Regions from separate parts of the Streptomyces sp. NPDC058457 genome, predicted to be linked through region 1. Evidence: riboswitches for the same ligand, from Rfam matches in the RefSeq annotation. Region 1 holds a riboswitch; each other region holds the start of a gene.
The links. Region 1 has a riboswitch for cyclic di-AMP ahead of ACFWPS_RS37765 (M23 family metallopeptidase). Riboswitches for the same ligand answer to the same signal wherever they lie in the genome.
Positions count from the first base shown of each region.

Region 1 (5,939 bases):
CCTGGCGGAACCTGCTGTTCGCCTTCGCCTGGGGCGCCTGCGCGGCCGCGCTGATAGCCATCGTCGCCAACAGCTTCGCGACCAGATGGATAGCGACGGCGACCGCGGATCCGAGCAGCGCGGACCGGCTCGGGGCGACCGTGATAGCGCCGGTCGTCGAGGAGTCGGCGAAGGCGGCGGCCGTGCTCCTCGTCTTCCTCTTCCGCAGACGGGACTTCACCGGGATCGTCGACGGGGTGGTGATAGCCGGGGTCACCGCCACCGGGTTCGCGTTCACCGAGAACATCCTCTACCTCGGTACGGCCTTCGGGACCGACCAGCTGACCGGTGACAGCGGGATCGCCTCCGTCACCGCCGCGACGTTCTTCGTGCGCATCGTGATGTCCCCGTTCGCACACCCGCTCTTCACCGTCCTCACCGGCATCGGTTTCGGCATCGCCGCGCTCTCCGGGGAACGGCAGCGGGCGCGGCGGGTGCTGGTGCCGCTCGCCGGACTGCTGCTCGCGATGAGCATGCACGCGTTCTGGAACGGGTCCTCGACGTTCGGGCAGTACGGGTTCTTCGCCGTGTACGGCATGTTCATGGTGCCGTCGTTCGGGCTGCTGGCCTGGCTGGCGATCTGGACCCGGCAGCGGGAGCTGCGGACCGTGCGGGAGGAGTTGCCGGCATACGTCTACGCGGGGTGGCTGGGGACGGCCGAGCCGTTCGTGCTCGGGTCGATGCGGGCGCGGCAGATGGCCCGGGAGTACGCCGCGTACCACTTCGGGAAGGCGGCGGGGAGGGCGGTCGCCGAGTACGAGGGGTACGCGACGACGCTCGCGCTGCTGCGGCGCCGGGGGCAGCGCGGGCGGGCGGGAGCCGACTTCGTGGTGCGGGAGCGGGAGCTGCTGACCGAGCTGTGGAGCCGTCGGGAGCTGGTGCGGCCGGCCCTGGAGTACGCGGCACGGACGGCTGCGCCGGGCGGGTGGCCGGGGTACGGCGGCTACGCACCGCCGGCCTACGGGACGCCGGGGTGGTACGGGGCGGCGGTGCCGTACCCGGCCTACAACCCGTACCGGAGTTAGTGCTTCGGGTTGCGGAGGATTCGGCACCGCCGGGATGCGCCACGGGGGCTGAGCGCCGTTGCGGCGGAGAAGAAAAGGGAATGCGAGTCCCGGAAGAGGAGAAGGAAGGGGGACCGAAGCGGTCAGGCGGAAGCCGTCGTCAGCCTTGTCAGTTCCTCGTCCGTCAGGTTCAGGTCCGCCACGCCCAGCAGTGCCGGGAGCTGTTCCACCGTGCGGGCCGAGGCGATCGGGGCCGCGACGGTGGGCTGGGCTGCCAGCCAGGCCAGGGCGACCGTGGGGATGGGGGCGGAGTGGGTCTCGGCGATCTCGTCGAGGGCGGTGAGGACCTTCTGGCCGCGGTCCGACTCCAGGTACTGGGCGGCCCGGCCCGCTCGCGCGCTGTCGACCGTCGTACCGGGGCGGTACTTGCCGGTGAGGAAGCCGGCGGCCAGGGCGAAGTAGGGGACGGCCGCGAGGCCGGTGCGGGAGGCCAGGTCCTGGAGGGGGCCCTCGTAGGTGTCGCGGGAGACCAGGTTGTAGTGGGGCTGGAGGGCGACGTACCGGGCGAGGCCCTCGCGGTCGGAGAAGTCCAGGGACTCCTGCAGCCGCTCCGGCGTGATGTTCGACGCGGCGATGTGCCGGACCTTGCCGGCCCGCACCAGCTCGTCCAGCGCGCCGATGATCTCCTCGACCGGGACCTCGGGCTTGTCGAAGTGCGTGTAGTAGAGGTCGATGCGGTCGGTGCCGAGGCGGCGCAGGGACGCGTCGGCGGCGGCCTTGATGTTGGCGGCGGACAGGCCGAGGTACTCGGGGTGCTGGCTGACCTTCGTCGCGATGACGACGTCGTCGCGGTTGCCGCGCGCCTTGACCCACTTGCCGATGATCGTCTCGGACTCGCCGCCCTTGTTGCCCTCGATCCACGCCGTGTACGAGTCGGCGGTGTCGACGAAGTTGCCGCCCGCGGCGGCGTAGGCGTCCAGGACGGCGAAGGAGGCGGCCTCGTCGGCGGTCCAGCCGAAGACGTTGCCGCCGAGGGCGAGCGGGAAGACCTCCAGGTCGGAGGCGCCGAGCTTACGGAGGGCGGGGGAAGCGGAAGAAGCACTCATGCCTCACTTCAACACGCGTCACCGGGCGCCCCATCTCGGCGCAACACGAAGTTCTTGTAAAGGCGCACGGTACGAGGCTCACCGCCTGCACGAGGCTCACCGCCCGCCCGAGGCTCACCGCCTCCCCTGGGCGCGGCACGCCGAAGGCCCTGACGCCGGGGGGTTGCCGTCAGGGCCGCCGGGGACCGGCCGGTGGGGTCCGGGTCAGGGGTTGAGGCCCTTGCCGCGCAGCCAGGTCATCGGGTCGATGGCGGTGGCCTGGCCGTTCGGGTGGACCTCCAGGTGGAGGTGCGGGCCGGTGACGTTGCCGGTGGCGCCCACGCGGCCGATGACGTCGCCCGTGGAGACCTTCTGGCCGACCTTCACGCCGATCGAGGACTGGTGGCAGAACCACAGCTCGGTGCCGTCGTCGAGGGTGATGATCGTGCGGTAGCCGTAGGAGCCGGCCCAGCCCGCCTCGGTGACCGTGCCACTGTGCACGGCCTTGATCAGCGTGCCGGTGGGCGCGGCGAAGTCGAGGCCGGTGTGGTAGCCGGAGGACCACATGGAGCCGGCCTGGCCGAAGGTACCGGTGATCGTGTACGAGACGACGGGCAGCGTGTACTGCTTGGCCAGCTCGGCGAGCCGGGCCTGCTCGGCCTTCTGCTTCGCGGAGGCCTCGGCCTTCTCCTTGGCGTCGGCGGCCTTGGCGGCGGCCGCCTTCTCCGCCTTGGCCTCGGCGTCGGCGACCGCCTTGTCGGCGGCGGCGACCGCCTTGGCACTGGCCTTGGTGTCGAGCTGGTTCTGCTGCTGCGCGGCCTGGGCGATGATCCGGCTGCGCAGCGCCTCACCGGCGTCGGAGGAGGACGCGGAGGAGTCCCCGTCGGTGGCGGTCGTCGTGGTGACGCTGCTGAGCGCGGTCTGGGTGGCCTGGTGGCCGGTGCCCTCGCCGAGCAGGGAGCCGACGGAGGACGGCAGGTCGGGCAGGGAGATGGAGACCGGCGGCTTGCCGGTGTTGGCGCTGGCCATGCCGCCCGCGCCGACGGCGGCGATCACGCCGACGCCGAGAACCGTGGAGCTGCGGGCGAGCCCGCCGCCGCGCTGCTTGGCGACCCGGTGCCGGCCGCGCTCCGAGGCCAGGGACTCCTCGGTGGGGTTCCACTCCTCCCAGGGGCCCTCGTCGGTGCGGTAGCTGCCGTAGCCGAAGGTGTCGGGTTGACGCTGGCTGGGCACGAACGGGGCTGTCGGAGCAGGCCGGTTGGACGCCACGCGGGCGTACTCCTTTCCTTCCGTCGCCTACCGGGTTAGCTGACGGGTTCGGAGCGGGAAGGTCTCCTACGCGCGTATACCGGCCGTTTCCTACCCGGCGGTAGCCGTGCGATTCACCCCAAGGTGGTGGTTCCCCGGTTCCCTTGCGGGATTCGGCGCGTGCGCACGGAGCCGTCGCGGGTGACGGCTGGGACGACCGCGCTGCGTTATCGAACGTTAATAGACCCAGCTATGAGATTCCAAGCCGTTCGTCTTGATCATTAAGCTTTCAAAGCTTGGACTTACCTGCCACGATCGGTCAAAAACGGTCGAGTTGGCAGTGCTCGCTGCTCAGCTCAGGAGTCACACAGGTTTTGATGGTGACTCAGTTGTGATGCGGAGGGCGGCCGTCCGAACACGATGTGTGACACAGCACTGGGCAGGCGCACACGGCCGACGCACACGGCCGACGCACAGAGCAGGCGCTCAGGGCCGCCGCACCGCGAGCAGCGCCATGTCGTCCGTCATGCCGCCACCAGTGTGCCGGCGCACCTCGGCCGCGAGCCGGGCCAGCAGCGCGCCGGGGGCGGTGACGGTACGACCGGACAGCCGTCGCTCGGGGTCGTAGAACCGGCCGTGCGCGTCCCGGGCCTCGGAGAGGCCGTCGGTGTGCAGCAGCAGCGTGGCCCCGCTCGGGAACACGTGCTCGGCCGCCCGGTCGGGCCACGCCCCCAGCTCGCCCATCCCGAGCGGCAGCGCGGACTCCGGCGCCCGCACCGGGCACACCTCGCCGTCGCCGTGCAGCAGCAGGGGCGGCGGATGACCGCGGTTGACGACCCGGAGCGTGCCGTCGCCGTGCGGGAGTTCGGCGAGTACGGCGGTGGTGAACCCCTCGTGGGCGTCGATGCCGCCACGCCGGACGCCCTCACGCGCCAGCGCCCGCTCCAGCCGCGCGGCCACCGCCTCCAGCGTGGCCTCCTGCTCGGCGGCCTCCCGGAACGCGCCGATCACCACGGCGACGGCGGCGACCGCGCCCATGCCCTTGCCGCGCACGTCGCCGACGACCAGCCGCACGCCGTACGGCGTGTCCTGGACGGCGTACAGGTCACCGCCGATGAAGGTGCCCTCCTGGGCCGCCTCGTAGCGGGCGGCGATCTCGAAGCCGCCGATCCGCTCGGCGGGCTCGGGCAGGACGGCCCGCTGGGCGGCCTCGGCGACCTCTCGGGCGGAGGCGAGGCGCTGGTCGCCGATGCGGACGATCCGGTTGATGCCGGCGGCGAGGACGGCGACGGTGACCACGGTGACGACTTCGGTCACGGCGTCGGCATCCGGGAGGACGGCGAACCGCGCGTGCACGGCGTAGGTGGCGAGGAGCGCGGCCAGACCCGTGAGGACGGTGGTGCGCAGGGAGGACAGGGGCGCGGCGATCAGCGGGGCCGCCGTGAAGAAGGGGACCGCGGTGAAGGGCTGGGGGGTGAGGACGTCGTAGCAGACGCCCGCGCCGATCAGCAGCGCGGGCAGGTAGCGGGCGAGGGTGGGGGCGGATGCCTGGCCGTGCTGCTCCGCCTCTGCACGGCTCGCCACACGACCCCCCTGATGTCCCATGTGTCCGACGTGTGCGACGTCTCCGGTGCGCTCGACGTGTTCGACGCGCTTGACGTGTTCGACGCGTCCGATGTCTTCGATGCCTGTCCGTCCAGGTTTGCCGCTGCGAGCGGGTGGGGCGAATGGTGTGGGCCGGGCGGATGAGTTTGGACGTGTGTGATGAGGAACACGTGCCTGGGTATGACTCAGGGCCGGAATCCTCGATTGGATTCCGGCCCTGAGTTTCAGTAGCGGGGACAGGATTTGAACCTGCGACCTCTGGGTTATGAGCCCAGCGAGCTACCGAGCTGCTCCACCCCGCGTCGGTGACACCAGCATACGCCATCCGAAGAGGGGAAGTCACACGGGTTGAGACGCACGGGGGCGGCGGAGCCTTCGACGGGGTCAGCGGACGCCGAAGCGCCGGGCCCGGGCGACCGCCTCCCGGGGGCCGCCGTCGAACGGCCGGCCGTGCCCCGGCAGCAGGACGGTCTCCTGGGACAGCCCGGCGATGGCGTCCAGGGACGCGAGGGCGGCGGCCGAGTCATGGGTGAAGGCGCGGCAGACCAGGCAGGGGCCGGTGTGCCCGGTGAAGGCCTCCTGGGTGACCAGGGCGTCGCCGGTGAAGAACAGGCCCTGGTCGGGGAAGTGGAAGCCGGTGCTGCCGGGGGTGTGGCCGGGCAGCGCGACCGCCAGCGGCCGCCCGGGCACGTCGTCCAGCCGCGCGCCGTCGCCGAACGTGCGTGCCCGGGCGGGCGCCGCCGCGGTGAAGGCGCCCTGGCGGGCCATGGACACCATGGTGGCGAGCGCGGCGGGACGGCGGGCGAGGTACGGCAGCGGGGAGCGTTCGGACCTGGCGTGCCGCATGGCCTTGCGCGGTCCGTCCGTGAGCATGGCCCGGTCGTCCTCGTGGACCCACACCTCCGCGCCGGCCCGCTGGAGCTCCGCCGCGAGACCGATGTGATCGGGGTGCGCGTGG
Region 1 is NZ_JBHXLU010000067.1:19,856-25,794, forward strand. Features, by position in the region: gene ACFWPS_RS37755 (PrsW family intramembrane metalloprotease) at 1-1,064, shown strand, start outside; gene ACFWPS_RS37760 (aldo/keto reductase) at 1,187-2,149, opposite strand; gene ACFWPS_RS37765 (M23 family metallopeptidase) at 2,354-3,397, opposite strand; cyclic di-AMP (ydaO/yuaA leader) riboswitch at 3,405-3,565, opposite strand; gene ACFWPS_RS37770 (PP2C family protein-serine/threonine phosphatase) at 3,863-4,981, opposite strand; tRNA gene ACFWPS_RS37775 (tRNA-Met) at 5,210-5,283, opposite strand; gene ACFWPS_RS37780 (MBL fold metallo-hydrolase) at 5,366-5,939, opposite strand, start outside.

Region 2 (5,939 bases), on a different contig from region 1:
GCGGCTCGGCGCTCGTGGCCGAAGTCGCCGAAGCCCCGGGCGAGGTGGCCGGATTCGCGGTCTACGGCCCGTGGCGCGCGCTGGACGGCTACCGGCACACGGTGGAGAACTCCGTCTACGTCCGCGAGGGCAGGCACGGGCTCGGCATCGGCTCCGCGCTGCTGGGCCCCCTCGTCGCCACGGCACGCGAGGCCGGCCACCACGTGATGATCGCCGGTATCGAGGCCGGGAACGCCGCGTCGATCCGGCTGCACGACCGGTTCGGCTTCGAGCACGTCGGGACGGTCCGGGAGGTGGGCACCAAGTTCGGCCGCTGGCTGGACCTGACGATCATGCGGCTGCCCCTGTGACGGTCGCGCGGCTGCCGCCGCCCCGGGACGCCGACGCGGGCAGTGCGACAACCGATTAGGGTGACCGCGTGGCGAGAGTGCGGTTGAGTGTGGCCGAGCGGCGGGAGGAGCTGCTGCGGGCCGCCATCGAGCAGATCGAGATGCGGGGCGTGGCGGCGGTGCGGATCGCCGATGTCGCCTCGACCCTCGGCGTGAGCAACGCGCTGGTGCTGTACCACTTCTCGACGAAGGAGAAGCTGGTCGCGGCCGCCTTCACCTACGCCGCCGAGGACGACCTGACGCATCTGCGCAAGCTGCTGGGCCGCCGTACGTCGGCGCTGCGCCGGTTGCGGGCGGCGGTGCGCTGGTATGCGCCGACGGGGCAGGCGAAGGGCTGGCGGCTGTGGATCGAGGGCTGGGCGGTGGCGTTGCGGGAACCCGCGCTGCGGGACGTCACCAAGGGCCTGGACCAGCGGTGGAAGGCGGCGATCGCCGAGGTCATCGCCGAAGGGGTGGCCGCGGGCGAGTTCCGGTGCCCCGACCCCGCGGCGGCGGCGCTGCGGCTGACGGCCCTGCTCGACGGGCTCGCCGTCCAACTGACGTCGTACCCGGGTGCCGTGCCCCGCTCCCGGGCGCAGGAGTGGGTCGACGAGGCCCTGGCGCGCGAACTGGGGCTGCCGGAGGAGAAGTAAGGGGCGGCCCGCCGTGAGGCCACCCCTTACCTGCCCGTGCCGTCTCAAGCCACGGAAGCGATCCGCATCTTGATGTCGTCCGGGGAGAGCGCCCCCTTGGCCGTCACGTGGTCGCCTGACGACTCGCCGCGCAGTCGGCGCCCTATCCAGGGGACCAGGTACTCACGGGCCCAGTGCACGTCGTCGCGGCGGACCTCCAGGGTGCCGCGGGGCGGCAGCGGCGGCCAGGGCTGGTCCGGGTCGGCCGGCACGTCGACGCCGAGCGCCTGGCCGGCGCGCAGGGCCACGCGCGTGTGCCCCTCGGGCGAGAGGTGCAGGCGGTCGTCGTCCCAGGCCCGCCGGTCCTGCACGGTCTTCAGGGACCACAGGTCCAGGACCGGGCAGCCGTACCGGTCGGCGATGGCCCTGACGTGCCCGTTGTACGTGGCGATCTTGCCGCGCATGTGCTTGAGGACGGGCACGCCCCGGGTGTCGAACCCGGTGGTCACCAGCACCGTGCCGATGGCCTCGGTCAGTTGGGCCACGGCCCGCTCGAACCGCTCGGCCACCTCGTCGGGGTCGGTGCCGGGGCGGATGATGTCGTTGCCGCCCGCGCAGAAGGAGACCAGATCCGGGGCGAGTGCCAGGGCCTGCGGCACCTGGTCCGCCACGATCTGGTCGAGCAGTTTCCCGCGCACGGCTAGGTTGGTGTACTCGAAGTCGCCCTCGGGCCGGCGGTCCGACAGCAGTACCGCGAACCGGTCGGCCCAGCCGACGAACGCCCCGTCGGGGCCGGGGTCGCCGACGCCCTCGGTGAAGCTGTCCCCCACCGCCGCGTACGACCCGATCACTGATGCATTGTCACTCTTCGAATCGTCTCCCACATCGGACCATGATTCACCTTCGGCTGTGACCTACGCGACCGTAATAAGGGGTTGACGTTCGGTGAGATAAGACACTTTTAAATACTTTGCCAAGCCTGGAATAAGGCTCCGATCAGGGGCGTTGACGTGTCGATCGTCCAACGCCGAATGCCGGGCCCGGTGATCCGGGCCCGGCATTCGACGTGCGTGTCGGACCGGTGCGGGTGCCGGGTCAGCCGACGGCGAGGCCCTTCCAGCGGAGGTAGGCGACCGGGTCCACGTCCGAGCCGTAGTCGGGGGTGGTACGGATCTCGAAGTGGAGGTGCGGGCCGGTGACGTTGCCGGTGGCGCCGGAGAGGCCGATCTGCTGACCCGCCGTCACGGTCTGGCCGACCGAGACGGAGAGGGCGGAGAGGTGGCCGTACTGCGCGTAGTAGCCGTCGGCGAGCCGGATGACGACCTGGTTGCCGTAGGCGCCGCCCCAGCCCGCCGTGACGACCGTGCCCGCGCCGACGGCCTTCACCGGGGTGCCGGTCGGGACGACGAAGTCGACGCCCGTGTGGTAGCCGCTGGACCACATGCTGCCGGCGACGTGGTAGCCGGTGCCGACGGTGGCACCGGTGACCGGCAGGGTGAATCCGGACGCGGTCGTCGCCGAGCCGTCCGAGCCGTCCGAGGAGGAGGCCGATGACGAGGTGGACGACTGCGGGTTCGACGGTGCCTCGTAACGGGAGCCGGAGTCCGCGGTGTCCGTCGTCGCGGCGTGACGGCCGCCGAGCGTGAGCCTGAGGCCGGGGTGGATCAGCGAGGGGTTGTCGCCGACGGCCTCCCGGTTCTCGGCGTAGAGCCGGTGCCAGCCGCCGCGGACGTGGTGCTCGCGGGCGATCTTCGAGAGGTAGTCGCCGGGCACCACGGTGTAGACGCGGTGCGCGGAATGCGCGGCGGAATTCTTCGCGGCCGTCTCCTTCACCGCGGTCTTCTCGGCCGCCGGAAGCGACTGCATGGCCTTTTCGGAAACGGACTGCGAGGTGGCCGCGTGGGCGCCGGTGGCCCCCATGAGCGGCAGAGCCAGCGCGGCGCCACCGGTTCCGGCGACGGCCATCGAGCGGGTGAAACGCTGGGGCTTGGGGCGGCGGTGCTTACCCTTCGCGGGCATGGCGCATTCCTCTCCGACGCCTGCGAGGTGAGCTGTCGGGTTCGGGCTGGAGCTGCCCGGCCACGCTCCGTCACGCGGCTACACCCCTAGCCGTCCCGGGAACCGGAACAGGCGGTCATACCTGGTGGGTCCCCCGCTCCTGCCGGGCACGGGTGAGTGTGTGGGGACTCCGGCCGGCGGCAGGATTCGGCGTTCCGTCCGGAAGTGTGGCGAACGTAAGCGAGTAAGACGCACCCGGACAAGCGGCCGGTTCCGCCTGTCCGGTTTTCACTTGATCCGTTACCGGAAATCCCGGTCACCCTCCGTGAATTCCTGTCTATTCAGTTTTCCAACCTTCTCGCAAAGCACCGGAATTACGTGAGCATGACGCGCGACGGACGGTCACGAATATGACGCTCCTCACGCACGTCACGCCACGTCACCTCATTCCAGAGCGAGTTGTAATGAAGGCGCCAATTCGGGCAGATGCGTCAGATCCGGCGGAGTCGGATGACCGACGCATCCAGGTCACCCTTCAGTCCGGTGTGCAGCCCGTGGTGCAACAGGACGGCACCCCGATACACTTCGCCCGTTTCGCGGCATTCGTACGACGCCGCGGGGTCGAGGCCCTGCAGCCGCAGCGCCGGCGCCGGCTCGCCGTAGCTCTGGGCCTGCAGCCAGGCGAGGACGACGGTCTCGCCGCCGAGCGTGTACTGCACCGCGCTGAGCCCGCCGGTGGGCGGCCGCAGCCGGAACTGGTCGCCGCGCTGCACCAGGGGCCGGATCTCCTTGTAGAGCTCCACCCAGCGGCCGGCCTCGGCGAGCTCCTCCTCGGTCCACTGCGAGAGGTCGCCGCCGACCCCGAGCGCCCCGGCCATCGAGCTGATGAAGCGGAAACGCAGACTGCTGACCCGGCCGTTGAGCTGGTGGTTCGGACTGTCGGTGACCCAGGCGGACATCACCCGGGCGGGGTGGATCTGGCTGAAGCCGTGCTGGATGGCGAGCCGGTCCAGCGGGTCGGTGTTGTCGGAGGTCCACACCTCGTCGGTGCGGCTCATGATGCCGAGGTCGATCCGCCCGCCACCGCCGGAGCAGGACTCGATGGCGACGTTCGGGTGGGCCGCGCGGATCCGGTCGAGAAGGGCGTACAGCCCGCGGACGTGGTCGACCCACAGGCGCTGCGGGTAGGGCTCGCCGGGCCAGCCCGCGTCGGTGAAGCAGCGGTTGAAGTCCCACTTGACGTAGTCGATCGGGGCGCTCGACAGCAGGGTGTCGAGCTGCTCCCAGAGGTACTCCTGGACGTCCTCGCGGGCCAGGTTGAGGACGAGCTGGTTGCGCAGTTCCGTCCGCTTTCGTCCCTCCTGGTACTGCACCCAGTCGGGGTGGGCGCGGTACAGGTCGCTGTCCGCGTTCACCATCTCGGGCTCGACCCAGATGCCGAACTGCATGCCGAGGGCGTGCACGTAGTCGGCGAGGGGCTTGAGGCCCTTGGGGAAGCGGTCCGGGTTGGGCGTCCAGTCGCCGAGGCCGGCGCGGTCACTGGTGCGGGCGCCGAACCAGCCGTCGTCGACCACGAACAGCTCCACGCCGATCGCCGCGGCCCGCCGGGCGAGGGTGGCCTGCTGCTCCTCGGAGATGTCGAAGGTGGTGGCCTCCCAGGAGTTGAACAGCACGGGCCGGTCCCGGTCGGCGTCCGGGATGATGTACGCCCGCTGGTAGGCGTGCCAGGCACGGCTCGCCCCGCCGAAGCCGCCGTCGGTCCACAGGCCCGCGAAGACCGGGCTGGTGTACGACTCGCCCTCGGCCAGCATCAGCAGGCCGGAGTCGTCGTAGCCGGCGCCGCCGGTGATCTGCACGCGCGCGTCCGGGAGTTGGGCGACGGCGATCCGCCAGGAGCCGGACCAGCCGAGCGCACAGCCCCAGACCTCGCCGCGCTCCTCGGTGGCGTCGGTGTCGAGGGCGACCCAGGGCAGGTGCTGGTGGCCGGTGTGGCCGCGGCGGCTGCCGATGACCTTCTCGCCGTAGGTGAGGGGGCCGCTGGTGAGGCGGGACTCGGCGGCCCAGCGGCCGTGCAGCTGGGAGAGCCGCCAGCCCTCGCGGTCGGGGAGCGTCCAGGCGGCGGGGTCGGCGCGGAGCAGCTCCACGCGCGCGTGCCCCTCGTTGCCGACGGTCACCCGGCGCTCCACGACGTCGCCGCGCATCCGGTAGTGCAGGGTGATGAGGATCGCGTCGTCCCGGAAGCGCAGCCGCAGCTCGTCGCCGTCCGCGCCGGTCTCCGTCTCGTAGGCCTCGAAGGCCCACTCGGTGCCGCGCCGCTCCTCGGTGCGCACGGACAGGGCGGGGCGGACGAACCGGGGCCCGCCCTCGACGGGGTACTCCTCCCGGCCGTCGAGCGGGGACTCGAAGGGCCAGTAGCCGGGCAGCGCCCGGGTGCTGAGCTCCTCGGCGTCCGCAAGCTGGATTCTGGCGCCCCAGTGCAGGTGGAGCAGTTCGTCGGCCTCCGTGAGATGCAGCGCATAGCTGCTGCCGGGGCCCGACAGGAGCCAGGTACGACCGTTTTCGGCGATGTCCACCATCGAGAAACCTCAAACCTCACACAGCTGCCAACAGATCCGCTCAAGCACCAACATCATCAAGGGCTGTGGGCCCCGGAATCAAGGGCCACGGGCCCTGGAGACGATGCCTGTGGACAACTCATTGCCCGTGGAAACCGATGTCGTATGGTCGGTCCAGTGCCCGTCGACGAGCAGCGCCGACGGGGCCGACCGGGAGGAGCCCCCCGTGACGCAGCAGGTCCCGTCCACCGAGCCCGAGCTGGCCGGGGTGCGTAACTTCCGTGACGTGGGCGGCCTGCCGACCGTGGACGGGCGGCGGGTGCGGCCGGGCGTGCTGTTCCGCAGCGGGCACCTGGCGCACGCGACCGAGCAGGACGCGGAGTTCC
Region 2 is NZ_JBHXLU010000007.1:107,503-113,441, reverse strand. Features, by position in the region: gene ACFWPS_RS08475 (GNAT family N-acetyltransferase) at 1-350, shown strand, start outside; gene ACFWPS_RS08470 (TetR/AcrR family transcriptional regulator) at 419-1,021, shown strand; gene ACFWPS_RS08465 (SGNH/GDSL hydrolase family protein) at 1,066-1,851, opposite strand; gene ACFWPS_RS08460 (peptidoglycan DD-metalloendopeptidase family protein) at 2,096-3,019, opposite strand; cyclic di-AMP (ydaO/yuaA leader) riboswitch at 3,024-3,184, opposite strand; gene ACFWPS_RS08455 (alpha-galactosidase) at 3,490-5,574, opposite strand; gene ACFWPS_RS08450 (tyrosine-protein phosphatase) at 5,780-5,939, shown strand, end outside.
Region 2: linked by a shared signal. The riboswitch ahead of ACFWPS_RS08460 (peptidoglycan DD-metalloendopeptidase family protein) and the one ahead of ACFWPS_RS37765 (M23 family metallopeptidase) in region 1 are both predicted to bind cyclic di-AMP.

Region 3 (5,939 bases), on a different contig from region 1:
CGCCTGGTCTGGGAGCGGTAGACCCGGGCCGCGGTCTGCTCGCCGAGCAGCTTGAGCCTGGTCGCGGTGGAGAACCGGTCCCGGTCCTTCACGGCCATGTCCCCGCCTCCCTGGGTCAACCCTGGTACGTGCGTACGTCCCCGGACACGGTACGGGACCGGGTACGGGGACGTACGTACGACTGGCTAAGCCTTAACCCTGTGAGGCTCAGCCCTTGAAGCGCGGGAAGGCGCTGCGGCCCGCGTACACCGCCGCGTCGTCGAGGATCTCCTCGATGCGCAGCAGCTGGTTGTACTTGGCGACGCGCTCGGAGCGGGCCGGGGCGCCGGTCTTGATCTGGCCGCAGTTGGTGGCGACGGCGAGGTCGGCGATGGTGACGTCCTCGGTCTCGCCGGAGCGGTGCGACATCATGCACTTGAAGCCGTTGCGCTGGGCGAGCTCGACGGCGTCCAGGGTCTCGGTCAGGGAACCGATCTGGTTCACCTTCACCAGCAGGGCGTTGGCGGTGCCCTCCTCGATGCCGCGGGCGAGGCGCTCCGGGTTGGTGACGAAGAGGTCGTCGCCGACGATCTGGACCTTGTCGCCCAGCTTGTCGGTGAGGACCTTCCAGCCGGCCCAGTCGTCCTCGAACAGCGGGTCCTCGATGGAGACCAGCGGGTACGCGGCGACGAGCTCCTCGTAGTACTCGGTCATCTCGGCGGCCGAGCGGGACTTGCCCTCGAACTCGTACTTGCCGTCCTTGTAGAACTCGGACGCGGCGACGTCGAGCGCAAGGGCGATCTGCTCGCCGGGGACGTAACCGGCCTGCTTGATCGCCTCCAGGATGAGGTCGAGCGCGGCGCGGTTGGACTCCAGGTTCGGCGCGAAGCCGCCCTCGTCGCCGAGACCGGTGGCCAGGCCCTTCGACTTCAGGACCTTCTTGAGGGTGTGGTAGACCTCGGCACCCCAGCGCAGCGCCTCGGAGAAGGACTCCGCGCCGATCGGGGCGATCATGAACTCCTGGATGTCGACGTTGGAGTCCGCGTGCGAGCCGCCGTTGAGGATGTTCATCATCGGGACGGGGAGCAGGTGCGCGTTCGGGCCACCGAGGTAGCGGAACAGCGGGAGGTCGGACGCCTCGGAAGCGGCGTGCGCGACGGCGAGGGAGACGCCGAGGATGGCGTTGGCGCCGAGCGAGCCCTTGTTGTCGGTGGCGTCCAGGTCGAACATGGCCTGGTCGATCAGGCGCTGCTCGGTGGCGTCGTAGCCGACCAGCTCCGGGCCGATCTGCTCGATGACGGCGAGGACGGCCTTCTCGACACCCTTGCCCAGGTAGCGGTTGGGGTCACCGTCACGGAGCTCGATGGCCTCGAAGGCACCGGTGGAGGCGCCGGACGGAACGGCGGCACGACCCGTGCTGCCGTCGTCGAGGCCGACCTCGACCTCGACCGTGGGGTTGCCTCGGGAGTCCAGGATTTCCCGGGCTACGACGACGTCGATGGACGGCACGAGCATCTCCTTCTTGGGATGTGACGCTGGTTGTGCGGGGCGCACGCGGGCCTTGCCGGCCCTTGCTCAGCCTTGCGACTAGAGCCTAACCGTCCCAGGGCCGTCGGCCGGCACGACCGACCGACCCGTGGACACACAGACGGTACTCATTGTTCACGTGCGGAACAAAGGGGGTCCCGATGAAGAACGGGAGAAGAGCGGGCCAAGAAGGTGACGGCAAAGAGAAACCCCGCCCCGGTGCGTACGGGGGAAAACGCACCGAGGCGGGGGCCCGTGGGGACGGGGGTGGCCCTCACGTGGTCTCCACTATGGGGACCACGGCTGTGTGGGCGCTGTGGTTCAGCTGGGCGCCTCCAGTGCTTACGGCGGCCGCCCCGCGTCCTGCTACTTCAGGTGCAGCTGCTGACCCGGGTAGATGAAGTCGGCGTCGGCGACGATGTCCTTGTTCAGCTTGAACAGCGCCGGCCAGCCACCCTTGACCTTGTGCTTCTCGGCGATCGAGCTGAGGGTGTCACCCTTGACGACCTTGTACTCGCCGTCGCCCTTCTTGACCTTCTTGCCGGCCGGGGTGGTGACGGTCTTGGTCGCGGCCGGACGCTCGGCGGAGCGGGAGGCGGCCTGCGTGTCGGTCGACCGGGTGGTCGTGCCGGCGCTGCTGCTCGACGAGGAGCCGGCGCTGCTGCCGGTGTAGGCGGCGCTGGACAGGCCCGTGCCGCAGACCGGCCAGGCACCCTTGCCCTGTGCGGCGAGCACCTTCTCGGCGATCTGGATCTGCTGCGCCTTGGTGGCCTGGTTGGCCTGCGCGGCGTACTGCGTGCCGCCGTACGCGGCCCAGGTGGAGGCGGAGAACTGCAGACCGCCGTAGTAGCCGTTGCCGGTGTTGATGGCCCAGTTGCCGCCGGACTCGCACTGGGCGACGGCGTCCCACTCGGAGGCGGTGGCGGCGGAAGCGCTGCCGGCCGCCATCAGCGGGGCAGCGACGGCGATGCCGGTGACACCGGCGACAGCGATGGCGCGGACGGCCTTGGACGGACGACGGTGCTTGCCCTTGCCGGAAAACAGCATGGATCGATCCCCTCACCGACGCCTGCGAGGTGAGCTGTCGGGTTCGGGCCGGTTGAGTTGCCCGGCCGCACACCCGTGTGTCGGTGCGCGGCTTCACCCCGAGCCGGATCGGCAGTCTCGACTACCGGTCCCGGCACTTACCTTGGGTCCCCCGCTCCTGCCTACGGCGCTTGACGCGTCGACTGTTCCCGGACGGCCGCTGGCAGGACTCGGCGTTGCGACGGCCGGGGCTCGTGGTGACGAGCGGCCTTGACCGTAAACAGGGCATCAGGTGAATTTCAAAGATGATCAGGGCTTCTGAGACTCATCCCACACTTTCACCAAACCGGACATTTAACTTCTAATCAGGGCGGCCAGGGGACGCCAACTCCCGCCACCTTTCGTCCGTTTAGCTACCGAGTTTCAGGGTCTGACCGGCGCTGATGTCGTTGGGGTCGGCACCGATGGCCGCCTCGTTCGCGGCATAGAGCGCACGCCATCCGCCGTCGAGGTCAAGGGAGTCGGCGATGGAGGCGAGGGTGTCGCCGGCGCGGACGGTGTAGGTGCCGCTGTCATGGGAGGCGTGGCGGCCGGAGGAGGTGGCACTCTGACCGTTTGTCACGCTTTCGTCCGCCGAGCCGCCCCGATGCTTGCCGGCGCTGCTGACGGCCCCCGTGTCGACCAGACTCCAAGAGCCTTCAGCCTGCCCCGAATTGTCCGAGTCGTCGGTCTCGGGGACAACGGGATTCCCACTCGCCTTCGAGGTACCCGAGCCAGAAGATTCCGACTTGTCCGTCTTGGTGGATTTGCTGGGAGTGTCCGTCTTGGAGTCACCGCTCGCACTCGGGGAGGGAGTGGCGGAGTCACCCCCGGAGTCCGCGGCGCCCGAGGAGGAGCCGGAATCGGAGGAGGAGGAAGAAGACGAATCCGACAGCCCGGAGGACGAGTCCGACGAGTCGGAGGAACCGGATGAATCACCCGAGTCGTCGAGTCCCGTGTCGACGTTCACCGAGGCGTCGTCGGACGAGAGCCCGGCGAGCAGCGCACAGGTCCGCCAGGGCTTGGTGCCCTGGTCGGCGAGTATCTTCTCGGCGACCGCTATCTGCTGCGAACGGCTCGCCTGGTCGGGCGTACCGGCGTAGTCCAGGCCCCCGTACTTGCTCCAGTCGTCCAGGGACATCTGCAGGCCGCCGTAGTAGCCGGTGCCGTTGTCGGCGCTCCAGGAGCCGCCGCTCTCGCACTCGGCCACCTGGTCCCAGGTGGAGCCGTCGGCCGCGTGGGCGCTCACCGCACCGAGGAGCGGGATGGCGATGGCGGAGCCGGTCACGCCGGCCGCGACGAGAAGAGCCGGAGCCTGACGGGGGCGACGGTGACGACCGTTCCCGGAGAGCATGCGGAAACCTTTCGAGCGACAGCGGTGACCGGCGCGGCGGGTCCCGCAGGGCGCCGCACTGATGGGTGAACGTATCGGCAGACGATCACTTGTCACAAGTTAATGCCGCGCAGATCACGTGAAGATCACAGACTTGAACGCTAGTCACGTTTTGCCCGTACGGGCCGGTAAGGGCTCGACAAGGGACTCCAGGGCTTCGGCAAGAGCTCAGCGACCTGCGGGCGTGAACTCCACGGGCAGCGTGCGCAGTCCGCGCATGATGAGCCCGCCGCGCCACCGCAACTCCCCTTCGTCCGCCGCGAGTCGCAGGTCAGGTAGGCGGGTGAGGAGGGTGGCGAGGGCGGTCTGGCCCTCCAGGCGGGCGAGCGGGGCGCCGAGGCAGTAGTGGATGCCGTGGCCGTATCCGAGGTGCTGGTTGTCCCGCCGTGAGAGATCGAGGGTGTCCGGCCGGGCGAACCGCTCCGGGTCCCGGTCCGCCGCGGCCAGGACGACCAGGACCGGGTCGCCGGGCGCGATGTGCTGCCCGCCGATGTCGACCGGCTCGGTGGCGAACCGCCAGGTGGCCAGCTCCACCGGCCCGTCGTAGCGCAGCAGTTCCTCGACACCGGTCTCCAGCAGCCCGCGCTCGCCGGCGGCGAGGGAGTCCTGCAGCCGGGCGCGCTGCTCGGGGTGGGTGAGCAGCGCGTACGTCCCGTTCCCGATCAGGTTGACGGTGGTCTCGAACCCTGCGAACAGCAGGATGAACGCCATCGCCGCGGCCTCGTTCTCGGTGAGGTGCTCACCGTGGTCCGAGGCCCGGATGAGCCCGGAGATGAGGTCCTCGCCGGGGGCCGGCTCGGCGGGCAGCGCCTGCCGCTTCCGGTGGATCAGCTCGGCCAGGTATCCCCGCATCTTCTTCACCGACCGCGCGACCCCGCCCCGCGGCCCGCCCCCGTGCCGGATCATCATGCCGGCCCAGTCCCGGAAGTCGTCCTGGTCCTCACGCGGGACGCCGAGCAGGTCGCAGATGGCGTAGATGGGGAGCGGGAAGGCGAACTCGTGGATGAGGTCGGCGGACCCGGAGGCCGCGAACCCGTCGATGAGCCGGTCGGTCAGCTCCTGCACCCGCGGCGCGAACTCGGCCACCCGGCGCGGTGTGAACGCCTTGCTCACCAGCCGCCGCAGCCGGGTGTGGTCGGGCGGATCGATGTTCAGCAGGTGCGTCATCAACTCGGCCTTGCGCTCCCCGGGGATGCCGGTCTTCCCCTTGGCGTGCGCGGGCTCGTCGTGATGCGCCGGGTTCTTGGAGAGCCTCGGATCGGCCAGCGCCTGCTTGGCGTCCCCGTATCGCGTGACCAGCCAGGCCTCCACCCCACTGGGCAGCCTGGTCCGCCGCACGGGCTCGTGCTCCCGCAGCCAGGCATAGGCGGGGTAGGGGTCGGCGGCGAACTCCCAGGTGAAGAGGTCAGGGGCGGCCGCGGTCACTTCTCCACTCCCTCCGTCGCCCGCACCGCGTCCCGGTAGGCCCGGGCCGCCGCCCGCAGTGCCGCCTCCGGGTCGACGCCCTCCGCCTCCGCGCGGGCCGCCAGCGCGAGCAGCTCGTAACCGATGCCCTGCTCCTGCGGCAGCAGCACCTCCAGCCCCGCCGTCCGCACCCGCGAGGCCAGCTTCGCCGCCAGCGCGAGACCCGGCTGCGCCAGGGGTATCCCGTCCGTCACCGACTCGCGCCGCTTCTCTATGGCCTTCGTGCGCAGCCAGTGCTCCTTGACCTCCTCCGGCGTCGCCGCGGTCTCGTCGCCGAAGACGTGCGGGTGGCGGTGGATGAGCTTCGCGACGATGCCTCCCGCCACGTCGTCGATCGAGAAGGGGGCGTCCGGGTCCTCCTCCGCGATCCGCGCGTGGAAGACGACCTGGAGCAGCACGTCGCCCAGTTCCTCCCGCAGTTCGTCGCGGTCGCCCTCCTCGATCGCCTCGACGAGTTCGTACGCCTCCTCGATGCCGTACTTCGCGAGGCCCTTGTGGGTCTGCCGGGACG
Region 3 is NZ_JBHXLU010000069.1:19,636-25,574, forward strand. Features, by position in the region: gene ACFWPS_RS38385 (septum formation initiator family protein) at 1-98, opposite strand, end outside; gene eno (phosphopyruvate hydratase) at 208-1,494, opposite strand; gene ACFWPS_RS38395 (transglycosylase family protein) at 1,873-2,553, opposite strand; cyclic di-AMP (ydaO/yuaA leader) riboswitch at 2,558-2,732, opposite strand; gene ACFWPS_RS38400 (transglycosylase family protein) at 2,942-3,925, opposite strand; gene ACFWPS_RS38405 (cytochrome P450) at 4,133-5,389, opposite strand; gene ACFWPS_RS38410 (nucleoside triphosphate pyrophosphohydrolase) at 5,386-5,939, opposite strand, start outside.
Region 3: linked by a shared signal. The riboswitch ahead of ACFWPS_RS38395 (transglycosylase family protein) and the one ahead of ACFWPS_RS37765 (M23 family metallopeptidase) in region 1 are both predicted to bind cyclic di-AMP.